DNA from 4 places in the Peribacillus sp. FSL P2-0133 genome. Region 3 is predicted to be linked to each of the others. Evidence: riboswitches for the same ligand, from Rfam matches in the RefSeq annotation. Region 3 holds a riboswitch; each other region holds the start of a gene.

Region 1 (4,204 bases), 2.9 Mb from region 3:
GGCGGAGAAGATCCCGTTATCGATGCTTGGCATTTTTCAGTATATCGCTCCGACCTTATCTTTATTGATCGGGGTATTCGTCTATCATGAAAGTTTTACTAAAGCACATCTTTTAGCCTTTTTGTTCATATGGTCAGCCTTGGCTGTTTATACATTATCCATAACGAAATGGGGTCAGGCAAGTGCCCGCAGGTTCAAAGGCAAAGGGAATATTGGTGCGTGAATAACAAAAAATGCTTGGGAGATTTCTCCCCAAGCATTTTTTTTATGCTGGTATTTAATGAAACGGCTATACGGCATAGGGGAAATGCCAGGGTCATGAAAGGTAAATATTCGAACCTATTTCAGAAACAATACAATTGGAAAGGCTGACAGGACTGTGATCAGGCTTTGCACGGGGGATATTTAGTTGGAATTTATTATAGAAGGAACTATCCAGGAAAATGATATGATCTGTCAGGAATGCTGATATGGTGGCGAACGGCTTTCTATTGCTATTTAATTCAGTGATGATTCCCTGTGCACTGGTAATCCCGATCCCGTGGCCATAAAAGAGGTTATTTCCTAATAATATGGCATTTTCACCTTGCCATTCAGGAGTTGCCTCGTCGTGTTCAGGGTTTTTGAAGTAAACGCAATCACCTGGTGAATAATCCCTTCCTTGATGAATGATGAGAGCCATATTTTGTGGAGGGTGCCAGTCATATAAAACTAGGTTTGAAAAAAGGTTGTCGAAATTCCTCGGGCCGATTAAATCCAAAATGGCCTTTAAAAAAGTGACGACTATTGCTGTCCCGCATTCGAAAGCATAAAGCCTTCCATTTATGAAAATGTCAACGATTGCAGCATGAGGGAGAATCCCTGGCTGAAGGGTAAAGGTGCCATCCTTTGAAAGGCGCCAATATTGTTTATTGGATTCCGATTCCTCAAGTGTGGAAAATTCTACATTACTTTTATCCAACGCAATAGCTGCCGCAATGACTCGATTCCTCAGTTGAATCTCGAAATTAAACTCTCCAAAGTTCCGATATTCAAAAACGTTAGAATCCTCCGCCAGCAATTGGACAATTTCAAGCGATTTAGCAGATGCTATTCCTGGTTGGATTTGACTGACATCTAACCATTTGTGATTAATCTTTATCATGATCATATCCACCTTTTGCTTATGAAATTAACGGTTTAAAAACCGGTAAACAAAAATGTCTACATGTAATGCTCATTATATGAATGCAAGCTTTGAATTGACTATTTGGAACGTGTCAGCCACCGTTGCAGCCGAGAATGATTGGAATGAAAAGAGGCAGAATTTTATTGCTTTCATTCCAAAAGATGTTTTGCTAGATATCCTAGAGTGCAAGGAATACCTTTCCAATTAGCGAGAAGAAGCAAATTAGTATTCCTTTTTCCCCATGAATTGATATAATGAGAGAGAAAAGTTCATATGTGCGAGAAATGTAGGGGGGCCAGTATGCTGGCTGAGATTGCATCCTTTAGATGCTGACTCTTTGAACCTGATCTGGATGATGCCAGCGGAGGGAACATATTATTACTGATTTTCTGTTTTGTATGTTAACGTCCGAATTCATCTTCGGGCGTTTTTTGCTTTTTTATCCAGTATTTGAATAAACCCTGGAGCCCCATTATGGTTCCGGCATATGGAACTTATATGATGTGTAGGAGGATAATGACTTGAATAAATTCTTGCCACTGTTAACTTCGTTGTTCCTTTTGGCTGGATGCGGTGCAGGCGGAACTAATGAAAAAGAAGAAGCATCTAAAAATGAAGGAAATGAAAAATTAAAAAAAGTATCGGTCGTGCTCGATTGGACACCGAATACAAACCATACAGGATTGTATGTAGCCAAGGAAAAAGGTTATTTTAAAGAACAAGGTCTTGATGTGGAAATTATCATGCCAGGTGAAGCCGGAGCTGATAAGCTTGTCGCTTCAGGGAAATCTGAATTTGGCGTGAGTTACCAGGAGGGCATAACGCAGGCCCGCGTGCAGGGCGTGCCGATTGTTTCGGTAGCTGCCGTCATTCAGCATAATACCTCGGGATTCGCTTCCCCTGAGGCAAAGAACATTAAAACTCCCAAGGATTTTGAAGGGAAAACGTATGGCGGCTGGGGGTCTCCGGTTGAAAAGGCCATCATTGATTCACTCATGAAAAAAGAAAATGCGGATGTAAATAAAGTGGATATAGTCAATACAGGAGACACGGATTTTTTCACTTCGGTTAAAAGGGATATAGATTTTGCCTGGATTTATTATGGATGGACAGGCATTGAGGCTGAATTGCGAAATGAAAAGCTTAATATGGTTTACTTAACCGAATACTCTGATAAGCTTGATTACTATACGCCTGTATTAACTACGAATGAAAAGATGATAAAAGAAGATCCGGAGACTGTTAAAGCATTCGTTCAAGCAGCTTCGAAAGGGTACCAGTTTGCGATCAAGAATCCTGACGATGCAGCGGACATATTAATTAAGTCTGCACCGGATCTTGATGCAAAACTAGTGAAGAAAAGCCAGGAGTGGCTTGCAGACAAGTATCAGGATGATGCTCCGCGATGGGGTGAACAAAAGCTTGAAATTTGGAAGAATTACAGTGATTGGATGACTGAAAATAAGCTTCTTGAAGGTGATTTCGATCCTGAAAAGGCATTTACCAATGAATTTTTACCAAAATAGGAGGAAATACAATGGCCAACTCATTAATTAGTATACAGATTATTCCTAAAGGGGAAAATGTCATCCCTATGGTCGATGAAGCAATCAAGATCATTGAAGAATCAGGTGTCAAGTATGAGGTTCACCCGCTAGAAACGACAATGGAGGGTGAGCTTTCCGAACTTTTTGCCGTGATAGAAAAAATGAATGTAAGAATGATTGAAATAGGATCGCCGAATGTCATTTCCCAAGTGAAAATATTATATCAGCCAAGCGGGATTACGATGGATACGTTAACGGAGAAATATCGCGCATGATCGGAAGGGGAATTTGGAAGAAGGGGGCTCCCTTCTTTCTTTTATTATTGTTGCTGATAGTATGGGAGTCAGTGACAGTCTTATTGAAAGTCGAAGAATGGCTGCTTCCCGCTCCATCGGCCATTTTCATTGAAGGAATTGAGTCGTCCCGCAATCTTTACGGACACCTTATATCCACAACCGAGCTTGCGTTGTCGGGTTTTTTTATTGGAAGCTGCATCGGCTTATTGATCGCGGCAATTTTACACCTATTTCCCGGTGTGAAGGACGCGGTTTATCCTCTGCTCATACTATCACAAAATATACCCATCATTGTTTTGGCGCCGCTCTTGGTGATCTGGTTTGGCTTTGGCATGCTGCCTAAGTTAATAGTGATTTCGCTTGTATGTTTTTTTCCGGTGGCGGTTGCATCATTGGAAGGTTTTCGCCAGACACCATACGAACTTAAGCATTATTTCAAGATGATGGGAGCGGGAAAAAATCAGTTATTTTGGAAGCTGGAACTTCCTCACTCGATTCCGTTCATTTTCTCCGGCCTGAAAATTTCAGCCACCTATAGTGTAATGGGTGCGGTTATTTCGGAATGGCTTGGAGCAAAATCGGGGATTGGTGTTTATATGACTCTCGCTTCCTCTGCGTTCAGGACAGATCGGGTGTTTGTTGCCATTTTCATCATCATGGGAATGAGCCTGATCTTTTTTGGAATCATCACCATCCTGGAGAAATACTTAGTTTCTTGGAAGAGAAAGGAGGGCGAAAAGGATGAAGCTGGAAATTAAAGACGTCTCCTATTCTTTCGATGATAAACAGAATATATTGGAGAAGATGAATTTCCATGTGGATGAAGGAGAATTTGTCACGATCCTTGGGCCATCAGGCAGCGGTAAAAGTACATTGTTCCACTTGATCGGCGGCATTTTGAAGCCGGATCATGGCATCATTTCACTGGATGGTAAAAAGATAAATGGCTTAAAGGGCCATATCAGCTATATGCCTCAGCAGCCTTCCCTTTTACCTTGGAGGACGGTATTGGAAAATGTTTTGCTTGGAAGTGAACTTGCTGGGGTCAGAGATAAAGAAAAGGCAAAAGCCCTTTTGATGAAAGCTGGATTAGAAGAGTACGAGAAAGCATATCCGCATGAATTATCTGGTGGCATGAAGCAAAGGGCCGCATTCATCCGGAGTATCTTAAGTCCACAGGACTTGATGTGCTT
Region 2 (4,204 bases), 610 kb from region 3:
AAGGAGGATGTATAGATGGCATATAATTCGGCAGCAGAACTTTGTGAAGGGTTTGGGTATCCGCCCGTTCACGTTAAATTGACGATAGAGATCGTCGATAAGAGATTGGGACCTGTAACGGCGGAAGCAGAGATTGCCATCAAGCCTGTTAAGTCAAAGGAATATCTAGAAGTATTGGTGGAAGAATTGGAATCGGAGCATATCTTTGCTGATGAAAATGGCAGTATCTATGGCAGCTTCGGCATCGATCAAAGCATCCAGATATATGATGAAGTCCTGACTACAATTCCGTTCGAAGAGTTAATAGGAAAGGAAAATTGGAAAGAGACAATTGAGGAATCAATCACTGTGGATAAGCTAAAGGAACAACTGGGGAAATCCCTCAATGATTATCAATTCAGTGATTTGAGCGGGAAATATAAATTCAGGAAAAGATGTACGATAACGGAAATTCAATTCATAGAATAAACCAAAACTGGAGAAGGCGAAATGCTTTCTCTTTTTTCGATGCTATCATAATCAAATGTTTATAGTGACACAATCCGTAAGGTTTTTTAAACATACACAATGACAAGGAGAGATCAGTAAGGCTTTTTATAGTTTCAACATACATTTTTTTATGGTTTTACATAGGGTAATATATTGATAAGGACTTTTACAAGAAAACGAAATGTATATTTTAAAAGATAAAAAGGAGAATATATGAAAATTGGTTTGGTACGGCACTTTAAGGTGGCACATGAATTTCCCACTGGGAGACCTGTGACGGCGGATGATATGAAGCAATGGTTTGAGGACTATGATGCAGCGGATATCATTTACGGAACGACTTTATTTGGTGTGGAGGAATGGCAGGAATGTTATAGCAGTGATATGTCGAGAGCTGTCAAGACAGCGGAACATATCTATCCAGGTACGGTTCATCGGATGGAGGAGCTGCGGGAAATACCTTCCCCTCCTCTTAAAGGAAAGGTTAAGCTGCCGTTCATCCTTTGGGCCATCTGGATTCGCTGCTGCTCGGTAATCAACAAGCAGACAAGGGCGGAAATTAAGATCGCAGAGCGAAGAATCAATAAAGTATTGGATGAGGTCTTAGCAAAGGGGGACAGGGATGTTCTGATCGTGAGTCATGCCGCCCTCATGGTATATATAAGGAAAGAGCTGATACGACGTAGGTTCACTGGTCCAAAATTCAGGATTGCCAGTAATGGAAAGCTTTATGTATTTGAAAGATGATAAAGGAGAAAATATTAGGTTTCCCACCAGAAAGGGTAAGTCATTTTTGCTTATTTTAAGAAAGAGGAAGGCATTTTCCGAATAGTTATTCTTTTTTTATTGGTTGTGGTTTATTATTGTAATAGTGTAATTTTTACGAATTCAATAATAGGGAAAGAGGGGTGGACATTTTGCTGAAGGCAGTTTTTTTTGATTTAGATGATACATTACTATGGGATCAGAAAAGTGTAAAAGAGGCTTTTGTGGCCACATGCGAAGTGGCTAAGGAGAAATATGATCTGAATGTCGACGAGTTTGAAGAAGCGGTGCGAAAGGAAGCACGTGAGCTTTATTCTTCTTACGATACATATGCATTCACTCAAATGATCGGAATCAACCCATTTGAGGGATTATGGGGAAATTTTCAGGATGATCATGATGAATTCCGGAAGATGGCCGGGATTGCACCGGCTTATCGGAAAGAAGCGTGGACGAGAGGTTTGAAGGCATTAGGGATCGATGATCCGGAATTTGGGCTTGAACTGGCAGAACGTTTCCCGGCCGAGAGACGCAAAAAGCCATTTATCTATGAAGAATCCTTCCGTGTTCTGGATGAATTAAAAGGGAAGTACAAATTGCTATTGCTTACGAATGGATCTCCTGAACTGCAAAATACCAAACTTGAAATTACGCCTGAACTGGTTCCTTATTTCGACCAAATCGTGATTTCAGGCGCATTTGGACGAGGTAAACCAGATGCCTCCATTTTTGAGCATGCCTTGGAAATCATGGAGCTTGATAAGGATGAAGTATTGATGGTCGGCGATAATTTAATGACCGATATCCTTGGAGCATCACGGGTAGGTATAAAGTCGGTTTGGATAAATCGCCATGATAAGGAACGGAATGAAGTGATTCCAACCTATGAAATCAAGCATTTAGAGGAGCTTTACCCAATCCTTGAGAGCCTGGGGAAATAATTAACGGTCCTCTCCAAATAACAAATTTTGGAGAGGTGTAATGAAAATATTAGGTCTTTCAAATTATTTACAGAATGAAAAGGGTGATATATAGTTACCCTGTAATCAATTAAATTATTCAGACTAGGGGTGTCCAATAAAAGTTGGGCTGAGAGAGAAGCGCTTAAGCTTCTTAACCCTCAGGACCTGATCTGGTTCATACCAGCGTGGGGAAGTTAGAATCTACTAAACAATGACATTTCAATTGGTCATTTCTTTAGTCATACTAACGTTAGCCGGGTCTTAAATATGAGATCTGGCTTTTTCGTGCGAAATGGATTGGATTTTGTCCTTTTTAAATGAACTTAAAAAGGAGAAATGAAATCATGATGAGTAATTCTGTAAATGACATGAACGTTTCAATTATGTCCAGTTTTGCCGGGAGTAAAAAAGTGTATGTTGAGGGATCTAGACCTGATATTAAAGTACCTATGCGTGAAATTAAGTTAAGTCCGACTACAGGGGCATTCGGCGAAGAGGAAAATCCGCCTTTACGAGTTTATGACACAAGCGGTTTTTATACGGATTCAGATTATCCCATTGATATTCGTAAAGGTCTTGCCCCGATTAGACGAAGCTGGGTTGTGGAACGGGAAGATGTTGAAGAGTATGATGGCCGTGAAATAAAGCCCGAAGATAACGGGTATAAAAAAGTTGAGTCACAATCCAACGCCGAAGTTTTTCCGGGATTGAAAAGAAAACCATTGCGTGCAGTGAAAGGCCAAAACGTAACCCAGCTCCATTATGCCCGTAAAGGTATCATTACTCCAGAAATGGAGTTCATTTCGATCAGGGAAAATGTAGCCCCTGAGTTTGTAAGAGAAGAGGTAGCTAGCGGACGGGCTATCATTCCGGCAAATATTAACCATCCTGAAAGTGAGCCAATGATCATCGGACGTAATTTTCATGTGAAAATAAATGCGAATATTGGAAATTCCGCTGTTAGTTCATCGATCGAAGCTGAAGTGGAGAAAATGACTTGGGCTACACGATGGGGTGCAGACAATATAATGGATCTTTCCACTGGAAAGAACATTCACACGACTCGGGAATGGATTATCAGAAATTCACCTGTGCCAGTTGGGACGGTTCCGATATATCAAGCATTGGAAAAAGTGAATGGAGTCGCGGAGGATTTAAATTGGGAAGTTTTCCGGGATACATTAATCGAGCAGGCTGAGCAAGGTGTCGATTACTTCACCATACACGCTGGTGTGCTTTTGCGATACATCCCAATGACAGCAAAGCGAGTTACGGGAATCGTTTCCCGAGGGGGCTCCATCATGGCACAATGGTGCTTGGCCCACCACCAAGAAAGTTTTCTCTATACTCACTTTGAAGAGATTTGTGAAATCATGAAGGCGTATGATGTCTCTTTCTCATTAGGTGACGGCCTCCGTCCGGGATCCATTGCAGATGCAAACGATGAGGCACAATTTGCTGAATTGGAAACACTTGGGGAACTGACGAAGATTGCTTGGAAGCACGATGTTCAAGTCATGGTGGAGGGACCTGGTCACGTACCGATGCATTTAATTAAAGAAAATATGGATAAGCAGCTGGAAGTCTGTCAAGAAGCACCATTCTATACCCTGGGACCATTGACAACGGATATAGCTCCTGGATACGATCATATCACTTCTGCGATTGGTGCTGCCATGATCGGATGGTTTGGAACTGCCATGCTTTGTTATGTGACACCGAAAGAGCATTTGGGACTTCCGAATAAAGAGGATGTTCGGGTAGGGGTCATAACTTATAAAATTGCGGCCCACGCAGCTGACCTTGCTAAAGGTCATCCGCATGCAAGAAAACGGGATGATGCCCTTTCGAAAGCTAGATTCGAATTTCGTTGGAGAGATCAATTCAATCTTTCCCTCGATCCTGAAAGGGCGGTCGAATATCATGATGAAACTCTACCGGCTGAAGGTGCCAAAACAGCTCATTTCTGTTCAATGTGCGGCCCGAAA
Region 3 (4,204 bases):
CCGTTGCTATTGATCAAGTCATTCGTTCCAATATAAACGATGAAAGTATCGGCTTCATCAAGTTTCGTTTTAATGCGGTAATCATCAAGCTGTTTCATCACCCCATCCGTTTCCTGGCCTTTTATACCGTAATTCCAAAAACTCACTTTTTGTTCGGATTGCGGATTATTCAATTCATCCTCAAGGCCTTCTATATATCCTTCTCCGTCCTTATCCCCTTTTCCATAGGTTAATGAATCTCCAAAAGCCATCACCCTTTGCACATCTTCCGACTCCGAGGCCTGAAATTCATATGCAGCAAAACATATAACTAGTACTATAATCAATAAACCTGCCAATTTTTTCATTTGGTTCTCCTCTTGTCTCTTTACTAGAAGTATTTAATCTTTTACATACCCAAAAAATCTGCAGTCTTAACATAAAAAAATTGTCAGATAAAGATTTAAGAGTGTATGATAATATAAAACTTTCAATGGATTGAGTGTCATTCACCGTCCCTTAAACAAAAAACGGGATTACCCTTCATTCTGGAGATTGAATAAATGATAGTTAGGAGTTTAAATCATGGAAGAGCACATAGAGTTTAGAGAGGCAGAACTATCTGATCTACCCAGAATTGTTGAAATATATAATTCGACAATTGCTTCAAGAATGGTCACGGCAGATACGGAACCTGTATCCGTCCAATCGAGGGTTAAATGGTTTGAGGAACATCATTCAGAAAGTAGACCGCTATTTATCATTACTATAGAAGGGAAAACTGCTGGATGGATGAGCTTCCAATCCTTCTATGGCCGACCGGCATATAATTCCACTGCCGAAATCAGCATTTATATTGATGATTATTTCCGGGGAAAAGGAATCGGACAAATTTCGATTCAAAAGGCCATTGAATTGAGTCCAAAATTAGGTGTTAAGACTCTATTGGGTTTCATATTCGCCCACAATACACCAAGCCTTAAGCTTTTTTCCAAATTCGGGTTTGAAGAATGGGCACATTTACCTCAAGTTGCCGAGCTGGATGGCATTGAGCGGGATTTGGTCATTCTTGGTAAACGTGTCGAAATTTAATATTATTCTTTAGAGCTATTGCCTTGAGCAGTAGCTTTTTCATATTAATCGAGGTCGAATTGGCTAATTTAAAAATACCTATATGCTTTCTGGAGGGGAAAATGTTCAGAATCTCTTTTACTTGTTAACGCATTTAATAGCATATCCAATTCTTGACTGGCTTGAACAGTTAGCAGACTTGTTAAGCCGTAAATTGCTGCCAAGTTGATCATTTCTTTTCTCTTCTCTTCTACTTTTTCTATCGTTACCTTACGGCAAGGCATTATATAGCCACCTCCCATTTATTCAATATTTTTACACTTTCATCATAATGAAACTACTAGTAAAAATCAACTATTTTTCAGAAATTAAATGTGTTATTTTAAAGGATAAATGTGACAAAATGACTATTTCATTCTAAAATTATGTATATTTTGTGTCATTTTCTATCAAACGCAAAAAAAGCATCCACTAGTGTAGACTGCGAATGCTTACATCATATCCCTTATCCAAAAACCCAAAATATAGTCCATCGTTTACTATGTCATCCATTCAGAAGGTGACTCAGTATTTGGTCTATTTATAACAATCTTATATTCATCTTCAAGTACTTTTAATGGGGCATCATAAAGGTGCCTTTCATCAGAGGTTTTGTATACTCCATTGGCCAATAACTCTTCAATAAGCTTTGCCTTCCTCTGTTCAATCCTCTTAAATAATTCTGCCATGTAAATGGCTCCTTTCCTAGTCTTCCTAGAGCCTGCTTCTAGTTAGCTAAACTTTATCAACTTGTTTGATTTTCACCAAATTATATATACCTTTTCCATTATGTCACTAAACGTTATTTCCCAAAAATAAAAGCCCCTTCTAATTCAAGAAGAGGCTGACAGTGTCCGTACGGCTCTTCTTATCTTCCAAGCATATGCTTGTTGGATTTAGCACAGTTCCCAAAACGGGTCCGCTGCCGAGGTTTCGTTGGGCCAAGTCCCTCCACCTCTCTGGATAAGAAATCGATATATAAATGATGTAGACATGATTTTATCCTAATAACTATCAAAAGTCAATTACCTGGTTCTCCCTTTTTTCCTGGACATAAAATGGTCCCTCTTTCAAATGCGGGTTGCATTTTCTTGTCTTTCTGATATGATGTCAGTAATTACATACAATTCACACCACTAGGGGAGTCTTTTTTAAGACTGAGATGGAATTAGTTCCGGACCCTTTGAACCTGAACCGGCTCATACCGGCGGAGGGAAGTGGATGATATCGTCCATTTACAGACTATATCCATCTACCCCGTTCCGTATTCAGGAACGGGTTTTTTCATTAACAAGGAGATCCATTCTAAAGGAGGATGAACAATGGAGAATGTTAAATTAGAACCATTCAGTGATAGACTACATGCACGGTCAAAAGAAATTTGGAAAAGGAACCATTCACATCCCTTTGTCCAGGCAATTGGAAATGGTACGCTTCCTGAAAACAAATTTGCCTATTACCTGAAGCAGGACTATATCTATCTTATGGATTATTCCAAGCTCTTTGCTTTAGGTGTCATCAAAGCTCATAACATCGAAACCATGGCAAAGTTTGCGAGTATTTTAAATGAAACCCTTCAAGTGGAAATGGATATTCATCGGCATTATGCTTCCGAATTCGGGATCAGTTCCAAGGAATTGGAAGATACAGAGCCTACTCCAACCACTCTAGCCTATACAGGATACATGCTAAATGCAGCTCAGCATGGGACTTTGGCAGACTTGATCGCCTGTCTCCTGCCCTGCGCTTGGGATTATTATGAAATCGGTTTGCTATTAAAAGAACAAAATGGAGCAGCATTGGAAAACAATCGCTACGCAGATTGGATAAGGTCCTATTCATCTCCTGAATTCGGTGAAGCACACAAATGGCTGATCGCTTTGTTGGAAGAATTGACGGAAGGCATGCCAGAAACGGAACTTCTTAGATTAGAAAAGCACTTTTTGGTTACTTCCCGATATGAATATTTATTCTGGGATATGGTTCAAAATGAGCAGGATTGGCCGCTGTAGGTCGTTGACATGATGATGAATCCTATCAAGAAACTGACGTTGACTGCCATGATCACGGCTATAACGACGCTGACCAGTTCATTTATTTTCATACCTGCAGGATTTGCAAAGGTCTTTCCTATTCAGCATCTGGCAAATGTCATGACTGCCGTTCTATTGGGGCCAGCTTATGCTGTGACACAAGCTTTTTTAGTTTCCATCATTAGAAACATGTCTGGTACCGGTTCAATTTTTGCCTTTCCCGGGAGCATGATCGGTGCACTTTTGGCTGCCATCCTTTATCGAAAAACACAAAGCTTAAAATTCGCCTGTTTAGGGGAAGTGATCGGGACCGGTATTCTCGGTTCCCTAGCCTGTTATCCACTTGCCCTCCTCCTATTGGGAGAAAAAGCTGCTCTTTTTGGTTTTTTACCGGCTTTTATGCTCAGTTCATTCGCTGGTGCGATTTTAGCTTTCATATTACTTAAAATACTTCTAAAAAATAATTATATGAAGGGGTTTTTTTATGAAAACAGCATTAACCATCGCAGGCTCTGATTCAGGGGGCGGCGCTGGAATACAAGCGGATTTAAAAACATTTTCTGCACATGGTGTCTTTGGAATGTCTGCCATCACAGCCGTAACCGCACAAAATACAATGGAAGTCCGTTCAGTACAGCCAATTGAAACAGCAATCATATCAGATCAAATTGCAGCTATCTTTGAAGATATTCATGTCGATGCAGTAAAAATAGGCATGCTTGGATCAAAAGAAATCGTGGAAACTGTCGCTGCGTCCCTTAAAACCTTCTTGCCTGCCATCGTTATCCTTGACCCTGTCATGATTTCCAAAAGCGGCCATCATTTGCTCGGCGAAAAGGCTGTCTCTGCCTTAAAAATGGATTTGCTTCCGCTTGCAACACTTGTAACCCCAAATGTACCGGAAGCGGAAGTACTTACTGGCTTGTCGATTCGAACGGAACAAGATTTCTACAAGGCATGCATTTCAATACAAGAAATGGGTCCCAAAGCCGTTTTACTTAAAGGAGGCCATGCAGCAGGAAATCCAAATGACCTTTTTTATGATGGGACTGACTTCCAATGGATCAAGGGAGAGCGCATTC
Region 4 (4,204 bases), 1.0 Mb from region 3:
AAATATTCCAGTCGCTTATGTAGAAAATGTATTATATGAACACCCGGATATTTCTAGTGCTCAGGTTATTGCGGTTCCAGATTCCCGTCTTCAGGAAAAAGCATGTGCATGTATCAGCATGAAAACGGGCAAGAGCCCGATCACGATGGATTCCATGCAGGAATTTCTCTCGGAAAAGGGTTTGGCCAAACAATATTGGCCTGAATTTCTTGAAATAATGGATGATTTTCCTCGTACGGCAAGCGGGAAAATCCAGAAATTCCGGCTCCGGGAAATGATAAATGAAAAGATAATCGACAATATATAAGCAGTTTAAATAAATCCATATTGACTAAATGGTGAAAGCGGAGGGAAATATGATGAATAAAAGAATGGCATTTATTACCGGTGCTGGAAGCGGAATTGGCAGAGAGATTGCAAAAAAATTGGCTTCTCGCAATTTTAACATCATAGTGGCTGATATAAATCATAAAAATGCTGAGGAAACGGTTTCTTTAATCGAAAAGTCGGGTTTTGAAGCTAGAGCGGTCCATTGTGATGTAACGAAATTAGAAAGTGTTAAAAAAGCCGTTGAAGAATCAGTGAACCATTATCATAGAATAGATATATTGGTTAATAATGCAGGCTGGGATAAGGTGGAACCTTTTTTAAAAAGTGATCCTAGCACTTGGAAAAGGATTATCGATATTAATTTACTTGGGCAGATCCATACTTGCAAGGAAATTTTACCTCTCATGATTGAAAATGGTTACGGAAAGGTAGTGAATATTGCATCCGATGCAGCTAGAGTAGGATCAAGTGGAGAGGCAGTTTATTCGGCTGCTAAGGGAGGGGTGATTGCCTTCACAAAAACGATAGCAAGAGAAATGGCACGTCACAAACTCAACATCAATTGTATTGCGCCAGGTCCTGCTGATACGCCCCTATTTCAAGAAATAGGCTCTTATAATGAAGGTATAGCAGGCGCCTTGGAAAAAGCGATTCCATTTCGTCGGCTAGCTCAACCAGAGGACATTGCCAATGCCGTTGCCTATTTCGTTTCGGAAGATGCCGGGTATATTACGGGGCAAACTCTTTCCGTAAATGGTGGATTAACAATGGTTTAATCAATCAAGTTAGGTGGTTATGCAAGATTGAAAGGCTAGTAAACCTAAAGCATTAGGTTGAAAACTTTTTCTAATACGTTTGACAATTGGATTTATCGTGTTAATATAAAGGCAAATGAAAATTAAATATACAATTTGTACCACTAGGGGTGCTTTATAGGTAAAAGTTGATTTTACCGCAGAAGCTGAGATTAAAGTATGACTTTAAGACCCTTAGAACCTGATCTGGTTTATACCAGCGTAGGGAAGTGGGGTCTGGAACAATACGTTTCTGTATTTTTTCAAGTACAACCACTTTCTTTACGTTTAAGAAAGTGGTTTTTTGTTTGCAAAAAATGGGGTGATAAAGGTTTTTTTCTGTAAGATTCATTGAAAAATACAATTTGGAGGTAATGGACATGAAGTTTTCAGAGGAAATTCGTCGGGAAGTTGATCATATTTGGGAAGCTAGTTTTAATCACCCGTTTGTTGCAGGAATAGGAGATGGCACATTACCATTGGAGTGTTTTCGTTTTTATGTCATGCAAGATGCCTATTATTTATCTCATTTTGCCAGGGTTCAAGCTTTAGGGGCAGTAAAAGCTACAGATTTACATACAACAAGCAGGCTTGCCGGCCATGCACAAGGAACATATGAAGCGGAGTTGAGGCTTCATGAGAATTTTTCTGAGAGATTAGGCATCACAAAAGAAGAAAGGGAAAAGTTCAAACCTGCCCCGACTGCTTATGCTTATACTTCCCATATGTATCGTGCAGCTTATTCGGGACATTTAGGGGATGTTATTGCAGCTATCTTGCCGTGTTACTGGCTGTATTATGAAATAGGTGAAAAGCTGCAAGGGTGCGTACCCGAAGAGCCGATTTATCAAGAATGGATAGCGGCTTACGGAGGAGAGTGGTTCCGCACTTTGGTGGAAGAACAAATTGCGAGGCTTGATGAGATTGCTGAAAAAGTAACAGACGAAGATAAGGAGAGAATGAAAGAGCATTTTATCCTTAGCAGCCAATATGAATACTCATTTTGGGAAATGGCTTATCGTTTAGAGACATGGCCTGTGCATCAGGAAACACTAGAAGTATAAAGGAGAATGAAATAATGAAAAAAGGATTGAAATTAACTGATATATTAGTCACGATCGTGATTGCGGTAGCATTTGGAATCGTTTATATCCTTTGGGGTTCGATTTACTATTCCGTTAAACCATTAGGATTACATCTGGATCAACTTATTTATGGAATGTGGTTTATAGCTGGTCCCGTCGCCTTTTTAATTTTACGGAAACCGGGTGTGGCACTTTTGGCGGAGATTGCTGCAGCTTCCGGGGAATTCTTTCTAGGTTCTCCTTGGGGGCTGACCGTACTGTTATATGGGGTGGTCCAAGGTTTGTTCGCGGAGCTGGTGTTCATGGCGTTCAAATATAAAAAATTCAATATGTCGGTGGCTGTTTTAGCTGCGATAGCTTCCTGCCTTGCATCAGTAATAATGGATTTTGCATACGGGGAAATAGGTGCGCTTTCTACTTGGAATCTTTTGTTGTTCATGATAGCGAGGTTTGTGGGTTCCATATTCTTTGCAGGTGTGACTGCCTATTATCTAGTCAAGGTTCTGGAAGCAACAGGAGTAACCAATCTTGTTCGTCCGGTTACAAGTAAAGATTATGCAGAACTGGATCAAAAGTAGAGGTTGAGGGCCATGGAACCAATCGTTTCAGTTGAGAAGTTAAGAATGAAATTTCCCGGTGATGAATCTTTGATATTCAAGGATCTATCCTTATCGTTTGATAAAGGAGAAAAAGTGTTATTGTTGGGACCATCAGGGTGTGGTAAATCCACACTTCTGCAAGTGTTAAGCGGATTGATTCCGAATTCCATCGAAGTACCGATGAAAGCGGATAAATTGAAATGCCCTTCTTCATGGGGATATGTTTTTCAAGACCCTGATAGTCAGTTTTGCATGCCATTTGCCGATGAGGAAATTGCCTTCGTACTTGAGAATCTTTCCATCCCTAGAGAAGAAATGAGAGAGAAGATCCAAAATCATTTCCGTAAAGTAGGATTGAACCTAGGCCATACAAGTATAGAAACATTATCAGGCGGGATGAAACAGCGTCTGGCAATCGCTTCAGTATTGGCCCTTGAACCAGAAGTAATATTTTTAGATGAACCGACCGCCATGCTTGATCCGGAAGGAACAAAAGAAATCTGGGACTTATTGAAGGAAGTCGGACGAGACAAAACGGTTATTATCGTCGAGCATAAAATTGACCATGTTTTAGAATTCATCGAACGAATCGTGCTTTTAAACGATGAAGGTCAAATCATGGCTGATGGTCCAAGAGACACCATTCTTTCACAATATAAAAATGAAATGAAAGAACATGGAATTTGGTTCCCTGGTGTTTGGGATGAATATGTAAATGAGTATGCACCAATTCGTGAACACAAATTTACAGATGGTTCACTCCTTATGCATGTGCAAGGATTTAGCGGTTTTCGGAATAAAGAGGAAAAAATCAAGGTTGAAGAGCTGAAGGTTCATTCAGGGGAATGGATTGTAATCAGGGGAGAAAATGGCGCGGGGAAGAGTACTCTTTTGCATGCACTGATGCAGTTCATAAAAACGAATGGTAAGTATGAATTAATGGGGACCCCCATTAAAAGGGTGAAAAACCCAACGGATCATATGACGTTTGTCTTTCAAAATCCCGAGTTTCAGTTCGTTGCAAATACTGTATATGAAGAGATTGCCTATTCATTGCGAATTGACAAAAGGCCGCAACAAGAAATAGATGAGAGAGTCCAATCATTGCTTAAAGTGTTCCGCCTTGAGGCGCATCGGGATAAACATCCGTTTCAATTATCAATGGGTCAAAAGCGTCGCTTAAGCGTAGCTGCTTCAATCGTAATAGACAAAAAAATCATTCTACTTGATGAGCCAACCTTTGGCCAAGATTCGAAAAATACCTTTGCATTACTGGAATGGTTTGAGGAATATCGAAGGCGCGGAATAACAGTGATCATGGTAACTCATGATGATCATATTTCAAAGAACTTTGCAACAAGGATCTGGACGGTTAAGGACGGAAACGTAATAAGTG

The links. Region 3 has a riboswitch for thiamine pyrophosphate ahead of tenA (thiaminase II). Riboswitches for the same ligand answer to the same signal wherever they lie in the genome.
Region 1: it holds a riboswitch for thiamine pyrophosphate, as region 3 does, so the genes downstream of both, MKY17_RS20660 (ABC transporter substrate-binding protein) here and tenA (thiaminase II) in region 3, are expected to answer to the same signal.
Region 2: it holds a riboswitch for thiamine pyrophosphate, as region 3 does, so the genes downstream of both, thiC (phosphomethylpyrimidine synthase ThiC) here and tenA (thiaminase II) in region 3, are expected to answer to the same signal.
Region 4: it holds a riboswitch for thiamine pyrophosphate, as region 3 does, so the genes downstream of both, tenA (thiaminase II) here and tenA (thiaminase II) in region 3, are expected to answer to the same signal.

The regions. Positions count from the first base shown of each region.
Region 1 covers NZ_CP150254.1:4,295,102-4,299,305, reverse strand. Annotated here, with positions in the region: gene rarD (EamA family transporter RarD) at 1-223, shown strand, start outside; gene MKY17_RS20665 (protein-glutamine gamma-glutamyltransferase) at 317-1,144, opposite strand; TPP riboswitch at 1,447-1,555, shown strand; gene MKY17_RS20660 (ABC transporter substrate-binding protein) at 1,690-2,694, shown strand; gene MKY17_RS20655 (thiamine-binding protein) at 2,706-2,990, shown strand; gene MKY17_RS20650 (ABC transporter permease) at 2,987-3,769, shown strand; gene MKY17_RS20645 (ABC transporter ATP-binding protein) at 3,753-4,204, shown strand, end outside.
Region 2 covers NZ_CP150254.1:834,961-839,164, forward strand. Annotated here, with positions in the region: gene MKY17_RS04035 (hypothetical protein) at 16-468, shown strand; gene MKY17_RS04040 (histidine phosphatase family protein) at 703-1,236, shown strand; gene MKY17_RS04045 (HAD family hydrolase) at 1,407-2,195, shown strand; TPP riboswitch at 2,311-2,425, shown strand; gene thiC (phosphomethylpyrimidine synthase ThiC) at 2,561-4,204, shown strand, end outside.
Region 3 covers NZ_CP150254.1:1,444,291-1,448,494, reverse strand. Annotated here, with positions in the region: gene MKY17_RS06980 (GDSL-type esterase/lipase family protein) at 1-347, opposite strand, end outside; gene MKY17_RS06975 (GNAT family N-acetyltransferase) at 565-1,071, shown strand; gene MKY17_RS06970 (aspartyl-phosphate phosphatase Spo0E family protein) at 1,140-1,334, opposite strand; gene MKY17_RS06965 (Fur-regulated basic protein FbpA) at 1,590-1,778, opposite strand; SAM riboswitch class I at 1,955-2,059, opposite strand; TPP riboswitch at 2,218-2,322, shown strand; gene tenA (thiaminase II) at 2,412-3,101, shown strand; gene thiW (energy coupling factor transporter S component ThiW) at 3,117-3,638, shown strand; gene thiD (bifunctional hydroxymethylpyrimidine kinase/phosphomethylpyrimidine kinase) at 3,607-4,204, shown strand, end outside.
Region 4 covers NZ_CP150254.1:2,485,734-2,489,937, forward strand. Annotated here, with positions in the region: gene MKY17_RS11905 (AMP-binding protein) at 1-307, shown strand, start outside; gene MKY17_RS11910 (SDR family NAD(P)-dependent oxidoreductase) at 360-1,106, shown strand; TPP riboswitch at 1,242-1,370, shown strand; gene tenA (thiaminase II) at 1,505-2,188, shown strand; gene MKY17_RS11920 (ECF transporter S component) at 2,203-2,787, shown strand; gene MKY17_RS11925 (ABC transporter ATP-binding protein) at 2,800-4,204, shown strand, end outside.